2 regions of the Desulfofundulus salinus genome follow, and region 1 is predicted to be linked to the other one. Evidence: riboswitches for the same ligand, from Rfam matches in the RefSeq annotation. Region 1 holds a riboswitch; the other holds the start of a gene.
The links. Region 1 has a riboswitch for cobalamin ahead of cobT (nicotinate-nucleotide--dimethylbenzimidazole phosphoribosyltransferase). Riboswitches for the same ligand answer to the same signal wherever they lie in the genome.

Region 1 (3,430 bases):
TGCTCAGGGCCTGTTCATTTTTTTGTTTACTTTAATATTTTATCTTCATCCAGATCGGCGATGCCCGCCTCGCTGAAACTGGCCATCTCGTTAATCACCCGGCAGGCCGCCTCCACCAGGTGCATGGCCAGGGCCGCACCGGTTCCTTCACCCAGGCGCATGTTCAGGTAAAGCATGGGTACCAGTCCTAAATACTCCAGCATCAAACGATGGCCCTGTTCGCCGGAAAGATGAGAAGCAATCATAAATTCCTTCACCCGGGGCTGCAGGGCAACCGCCACCATGGCCGCCGCAGTGGTAATAAAGCCGTCGATGACCACGGGCACCCGCCGGGCGGCTGCCCCCAGAATAACCCCGGCCAGGCCGCCAATCTCCAGCCCACCCACTTTGGCCAGCACGTCCAGAGCGTCTGCTGGATCGGGCCGGTTCACTTCCAGCGCCATGGCTACCACTTTTATCTTCTGGCGCAGAACCTGGTCGTTGACCAGGGTGCCCCTGCCGGTAACCTCCTCGGGGGTATAACCACCCAGCACCGCGGCAATGGCGCTGCTGGGAGTGGTGTTTCCGATGCCCATATCGCCAAGGCCAATCAAAGTGGCTCCCCGGTCGATCTCCCCCTGGACAACCTCAATACCCACTTCCACCGACCGTACCGCTTCCTCCCGGGTCATGGCCGGGCCGCGGGCAATGTTCCCCGTCCCGGGACGCACTTTCCGGTTAAGCACACCGGGGTAATCTACCGGCACCGCTACTCCCACGTCCACCACTACCAGGCGGGCGCCGGCCAGCCGCCCCAGCACGCCGATACCGGCCACCCCCGAAAGGAAAGCCGGAATCTGCTGGTGGGTGATCTCCTGGGGCGCCACACTCACTCCCTCGGCCACCACACCGTGATCCCCGGCCATAATGATAATCACCCGGTCGCCAACCACGGGGCGGGGGTTGCCGGTAATACCGGCCAGTTGGACGGCCAGCTCCTCCAGCCGGCCCAGGCTGCCAGGTGGCTTGATCAGACTGTCCAGCCGTTTTTTGGCTTCAGCCATGGGCTCCAGGTATAGCGTTCCCACTTCGGCAATGGTCTTTTCCAGCAGCAAAACGATCAACCTCCCACGTGTTAAAGTTCAGATTAAATTAAAAAGTCCACAGCCCGAACAAGGCCGTGGACTTTACCATCATCCAGCGGTGAAAGAATCAGCAGGCAGGTCTCCTGGCTCCGGTTCCTCACAACCAACCGCCTTCCCAGCCAGCACTCACCAGTGATATGATTAAACCATGCTGTTACATTTCCATTGCTGAAACAAGTGCCATCGCATGTATCAGCTCATCAGTGAGTTATCCCCACTTTCCAACCTAGCCGGTTTTGGCCCTCGTTCGCTCCGGTGAGCCTCGCGGGCCAAACTAATACTCGGCTCAAGTCGCTCGCTACCCAGCCAACCGGCTGAATAACTGGGGATACTTCAGCAGCTCATCAGTGAGTGCCTTGCCAGTGGCTTATACCGTTGGAGGTTGCTCCCCGATCACAGTGGCGGGACCGCTCAGGATTTTCACCTGATTCCCTATTCTCCCCCGGTTAAAAACGGGGGCACCTGCTGATGTTTAATATTTGCCTGTTGATGTAGTTGTTAGTTCTACGTGCCCGGATATTTTTCCTGCCATGAATCTGAAATTAAAATTTACCGGTATCACTTTACCGGGCGATCAAAATAAATGTTCTTGCCTGTAGCAGAAATGGGAATACCCACCACAATGGGACCCTGGAGTAAACCCATCTGGCGGGCCACCGTACCCACCCGGTACATGATCCGGTTGTCGGCGTTAAAGAGGCTGGCCGTTTTGACCGCCGATCCCAGGGCAATACCCACATCTAAAAGACGCCAGGCGCACAGAGGTCCAGGAAACTCCGGTCCTTCGTGGCTTTGTAAATCCTCACACCGGCTGTAACCGCAGGCTCCGCAATTTAAACCTAAAGGCTTGTTTTCCGTCAGGGAAATGAGCAATACTGCATCGGAGCGGCGTACATTATCGGCATCACGGTCGAAATTAACCTTGCCCCGCTCCCTTCCAAAGCGTTCCATTTCATCAGCCAGCCGGGAGAGCTCTTCTCCCGACAGCACCCGGGTACCCACATAATCCTGGCCGAGCCCCTTGGGAGCGGTCCGGGCCGACAGGGCCATCAATTGAGCGACCATTAAAATAGCCTCGCGCAAACCCATCACCTTCCCTGATTGCATTAATTTCCGGGGACAATATCCAGTTCTCCCTCTTTATTGAGACGGGCTTTAAAGGAGCCCATTTCCTGCGTAAGAACCAGGCGGCGCTGCCCCACCTGCACCACGGACCCTGGGAAGGCCCGCTTTACTCTGATTACCCCGGCCACCCCTACCCGGACCACCGGAGGCACCCCCAGGGCGCTGCCCAGTTCCTCTATTTCGGCGTTGCCCTCACAAAAGACCTCCCCGCCTTTGAATGAACCTTTAACCACCACATCCTGCCCGGCATTAATGGTGGTATTGACACACCCCCGCCGGGTCACATAGACGTTGCCGGAGCTCTGGATGGTGGAACTCATGGCCGAAGGGATCACCACATCGGCCGGGTTTTCAGCAGTCTCCTGCAGCAGGGCGGAGGCAGATTCCACATCCTTGATTACATCGCCAAAACTTTTTACCGTCAGGGGATTCAGCCCCACCAGGCAGTTTAAGGAACGGCCGCATCTGGCCAATTCATCGGGCACCTCTGCCCTGATGGCGGCAATTTCCCGCAGGGTGTTTTTCACCAGGGAACGCAGGTTTTTGAATTTTGTATCCATCAGGGTCATAAGGACCCGCCCGAAGTCTACCCGTTCTAAATTGTTTCCCTGGTACCGCTTTAACTGCTCCAGAGCCTGCTTGAGAAGGTCCAGGTTGTATTGAATGTCCCGGAGCATGAAGGAAAGCTTTTTGGCCCCCGGAAAACCGCTACCGGCCCGCAGTTTACTGCCGATCACCCCCCGGTGTACCTGCAACTTGCCCCCGCTGATCACCGTGGCCCGGGTCACCAGTCCGGTAATTTCTACATAGCCGGTAGCCTGAACCTTCATGGCCTCGCAGACATTGCCCAGAATTTTTATATCCCCTCTAAACCTGATGTTACCGCTTTTAATGCAGACATCCCCTTTGTGGACCAGCAGGGATTCAACGTAAAAAACAAAAGTGTTCCCCGCCTGCTTATACCAGGGCCGCCCGTTAACCAGGGCCACCACCCGGGTACCATTTTCCTGTAGTTCCACCCCTTTCCCCGCCCGCAGCTCCAACAGCCGCGGCGGCGGGGGAGGCAGATCCTCACCGGTCACGGCCCTGCCGGGTAGTCCGGGCCGTGGGGGGTGCTTTACTGCCAGCAAGGTTCCGGCTTCCACAGAAACAATGGTACTGGTTTCCCGGAAATCAACGCG
Region 2 (3,430 bases), 1.1 Mb from region 1:
GTACCCATTTGAATAATGCCCCGCTTTTCCAAACCAAAGTATTCCACCGTACCTGCTCCCTTGTCTCCCAGTATTCCGGTAGCATGTGCGTCATCTACCATTAGGAGGGCTTGAAACTCTTCGGCCAGTTCAAACAATTGGGGTAAGGGAGCTATGTCACCATCCATGCTGAAAACCCCATCGGTAACGATTAAGCGCCTGCGAAAGGAAGTGCTTTCCGAAAGAATGTGCCGTAAATCTTCCATATCGCCGTGACGGTATATTCTCACCGTAGCCCGGCTAATCCGGCAGCCGTCAACGATGCTGGCATGGTTAAGCTGATCACTGATAACCAGGTCGCCCCGGCCCACGAGGGCCGATATCACTCCCAGGTTGGCCATATACCCGGTGTTAAAGACAATTGCGTCTTCGGTTCCTTTGAACCGGGCAATTCTTTTTTCTAAAAGACGGTGCAAAGTAAAATTACCTGTGGTCAGGCGGGAGCCCCCGCTGCCGGTTCCCCATCTTTTTACGGCGGCTATTGCTGCAGCCTTTACCCGCGGGTGGGTAGCTAAACCAAGGTAGTTGTTAGAAGAAAATAATAGCATTTCCCGACCGTTAATAATGGTTTTGGGTTCAGAAGGGCCGTCTATAAGGTACAATGAACGATACAGATTATGTTCTTTCATTAAACGCAATTCTTCGCTTAAGAAATCAATCAATTTTATTCCCTCCCCGAAACTTAAAGCAATGCGCGGGTTAAATGTTATTCTCCACCGTTAACCGTTATTCCTGCATAGGTTAACGTTTTTAAGCCGCTCTGCCACGCCCCGACTGCACCCTATAACGAAAAATGGTTTTCTATTGTCAATTTACTATGGACAACTTATCAGAAATGTGTTACTGTTTCATGTAAAGGGATTTAACCGCATAGCCGTGTCCGGGTTCCCCTGCCAATCAGGCAGGGGTAAAAGGGAACCAGGTGAAAATCCTGGACGGTGGGGCCACTGTGAATGGGTAGCAGCTTTCCACAGGGCCACTGGACCGGAGAGTCCGGGAAGGCGGGAAGCAGGCGATGACCCATGAGTCAGGAGACCTGCCCGGGCACGCGGCACGGAAAGCCTCCCAGGGAACAGGGGTTTGTGCCGGTGGTAATCTTACCATTTTTTACGTGGGATTATAGCCATTGTAAACAAACCCCGGTCTCTGACAGGCCGGGGTTATTCGTTTTAATGTGTACCATTTTCGGTTAAATGGCAGCAAATGGTTTAATGTCCTGCTGCCTGATGACAATTTCATACCGGAACGGGTGCTTTTACCCCGAGGGGTGAAAGTGAAAAGGGAAGCCGGTGCAAATCCGGCGCGGTCCCGCCACTGTGAGGGGGAGGGACTCCACAGCAAAGTCACTGTCCAGCACTCAGTAAGATTGCTTTCTGCTTTGATAGAAATTTGGTTACTGCTACGATAAGGTTACGGCGAAGGAAACCATAACATGGCTGAGTGCTGGATGGGAAGACGTGGAGCTCCGGTGAACCCGAGCCAGGAGACCTGCCCGTTACCGGAACGACCGGACCAACCTGCGCGGACGGGGGGTGGTTTAATTTGTCGTGGCATGATTGTGGTGCCAGGGCTAATCCTCCATCTGGGTAGATGGGGGATTTTTTATTAAGGCAAGATGGGAAGGGGTCTGTATGTCAATTTATGGTGGACTTCTGCTGGCAACTCTTGTTCTCAGTATTAAAACAGGATTGATCCTGGGTGCCTCGTGGCTGAGCCGGTGGGGGCTGGTGCTGACATCTTTTTTGTTCGGGAGTATCCTTTACGGGCTGGTTGTATTCTTTGGTACACATCAACAAACCCTGATTTCCTTTCTGGATCGTTACACCTTTGCAGGAGCCTTGCTGGTAGCCATATTTCTGATTTACCTGGGGCTGCAGGAGGAAAAGGGAGCAGGGAGTTCCTCCCCGGGTTGCTTGCGTGAAGCAAGTTTTCGCTCCAGGGGAGATGGGGAATTTGCCGGTAAGGCGGTTGCCTCTAACAGCTCCTGTCATTTCCTTGCAGGACAGCCGGCGCCAGGGGCTGTTATTTCTCCTGCTCTGGAGCGGTTTAAGTATGCCCTGGGTTTTTTACCCTGTCCTTTATGCCTGGTTGCCCTGGCCTTTTCAGTCATTGTAGCCAGTTCCATGGTGGGTACAGGGCTTTCTCGCCTGGGACTGTTTGTTGCGGTGCTGTTTTTTATCCTGGTTATTGTGACCAGCCTTGCCATGAGAAGAGCGATCCGTTTGACCGGGTATAAGCCTGTAGCTATTTTTAATCCGTTGTTGTTGTTTACCGGATTGATGACGCTTATCTTTGCTCTTTTTATTCCCAACTTTGTCCAGGCCATGACCATGCCCTTAACTCCCGTGAACATTGATTCGCCCCGCTGGCTGGCGGCGGTGTTAGCGGGGTTGGTGATCTTAAGCCTGGCGGGTTATTTTCGCTATCAGATCAATTTTTTAAAGGAACGTGATGATTGATGACCATTCCTGGTTCCGAATATTTAACCAAAATTTTGCATGCCGCATCCCAGAGCCTGCTAATTCCCGATATTATGGGTCTGCTCTTCTTTCTCGTTTTTGCCTTCATGGAACTGGGTAGTTTTGTGGCTGAAATGAGGAGAAGAAAAGTTATTCAGCCAGTCAACCTGCTGGAAGTAATTCATGACGTGGGAGGGGTTTCCCTCTGGCAGATGCGTAACCTGCAGCAGGTGCTTGATAGCAGTGCTTTAAATCCGCGCCAAAAAAAACTGGTATCGGATCTTTTGGCAAAACCCGGACTGTCCCCTGAGGTCAGGAGGCTGGTGGCTCAGGACATACTGGACCGTGAAGAATTCCGGTTTAAACAAACACTGGACAAAACGGATTTACTGGCCAAACTCAGCCCGGTTTTCGGGTTGATGGGCACTCTTATCCCCCTTGGTCCCGGGCTGGCTGCTCTGGGGCAGGGTGATGTGCGGGGATTGTCCGAAGCAGTGATCATTGCTTTTGATACTACGGTGGTGGGTGTGGCTGCCGGAGCGGTGGGTGCTCTCATTTCCAGGGTGCGTCGTCGCTGGTACGAGCAGGATTTAAGGTATCTGGAGTTGCTGCTGGAACTGGTGGTGGGGGGTGAAAGCCGTGCTGTTCAGGAGACGGAGGCGGGAGCGGTTGTCCGCAGAAGAAGTTGATCTCCTGGGCGGGCTGGCCAATCTGATTGATGTGATGCTGGTTTTTTGCTGCGGTTTGATGGTCGCCCTGGTACTTTCCTGGAACCTGCAGAACATTATCTTTGCCAAAGTAAAGCCCGAGGAAAAACAGCGACTCATGCAAAGCATTCAGCGGGTGATTAACGTGGAACGGGGTAAGGAGCTTAAGGAGATACCCGGGATAGAACAGGGGGGCGGCTTTGGTTACCAGGAGATGGGTACGGT

Region 2: linked by a shared signal. The riboswitch ahead of D7024_RS06050 (DUF2162 domain-containing protein) and the one ahead of cobT (nicotinate-nucleotide--dimethylbenzimidazole phosphoribosyltransferase) in region 1 are both predicted to bind cobalamin.

The regions. Positions count from the first base shown of each region.
Region 1 is NZ_RBWE01000001.1:2,232,692-2,236,121, forward strand. Features, by position in the region: gene cobT (nicotinate-nucleotide--dimethylbenzimidazole phosphoribosyltransferase) at 27-1,094, opposite strand; cobalamin riboswitch at 1,454-1,606, opposite strand; gene D7024_RS11455 (ferredoxin domain-containing protein) at 1,683-2,213, opposite strand; gene D7024_RS11460 (flagellar assembly protein A) at 2,231-3,430, opposite strand, start outside.
Region 2 is NZ_RBWE01000001.1:1,169,991-1,173,420, forward strand. Features, by position in the region: gene bioF (8-amino-7-oxononanoate synthase) at 1-701, opposite strand, end outside; cobalamin riboswitch at 905-1,097, shown strand; cobalamin riboswitch at 1,270-1,549, shown strand; gene D7024_RS06050 (DUF2162 domain-containing protein) at 1,671-2,498, shown strand; gene D7024_RS06055 (MotA/TolQ/ExbB proton channel family protein) at 2,498-3,187, shown strand; gene D7024_RS06060 (DUF2149 domain-containing protein) at 3,168-3,430, shown strand, end outside.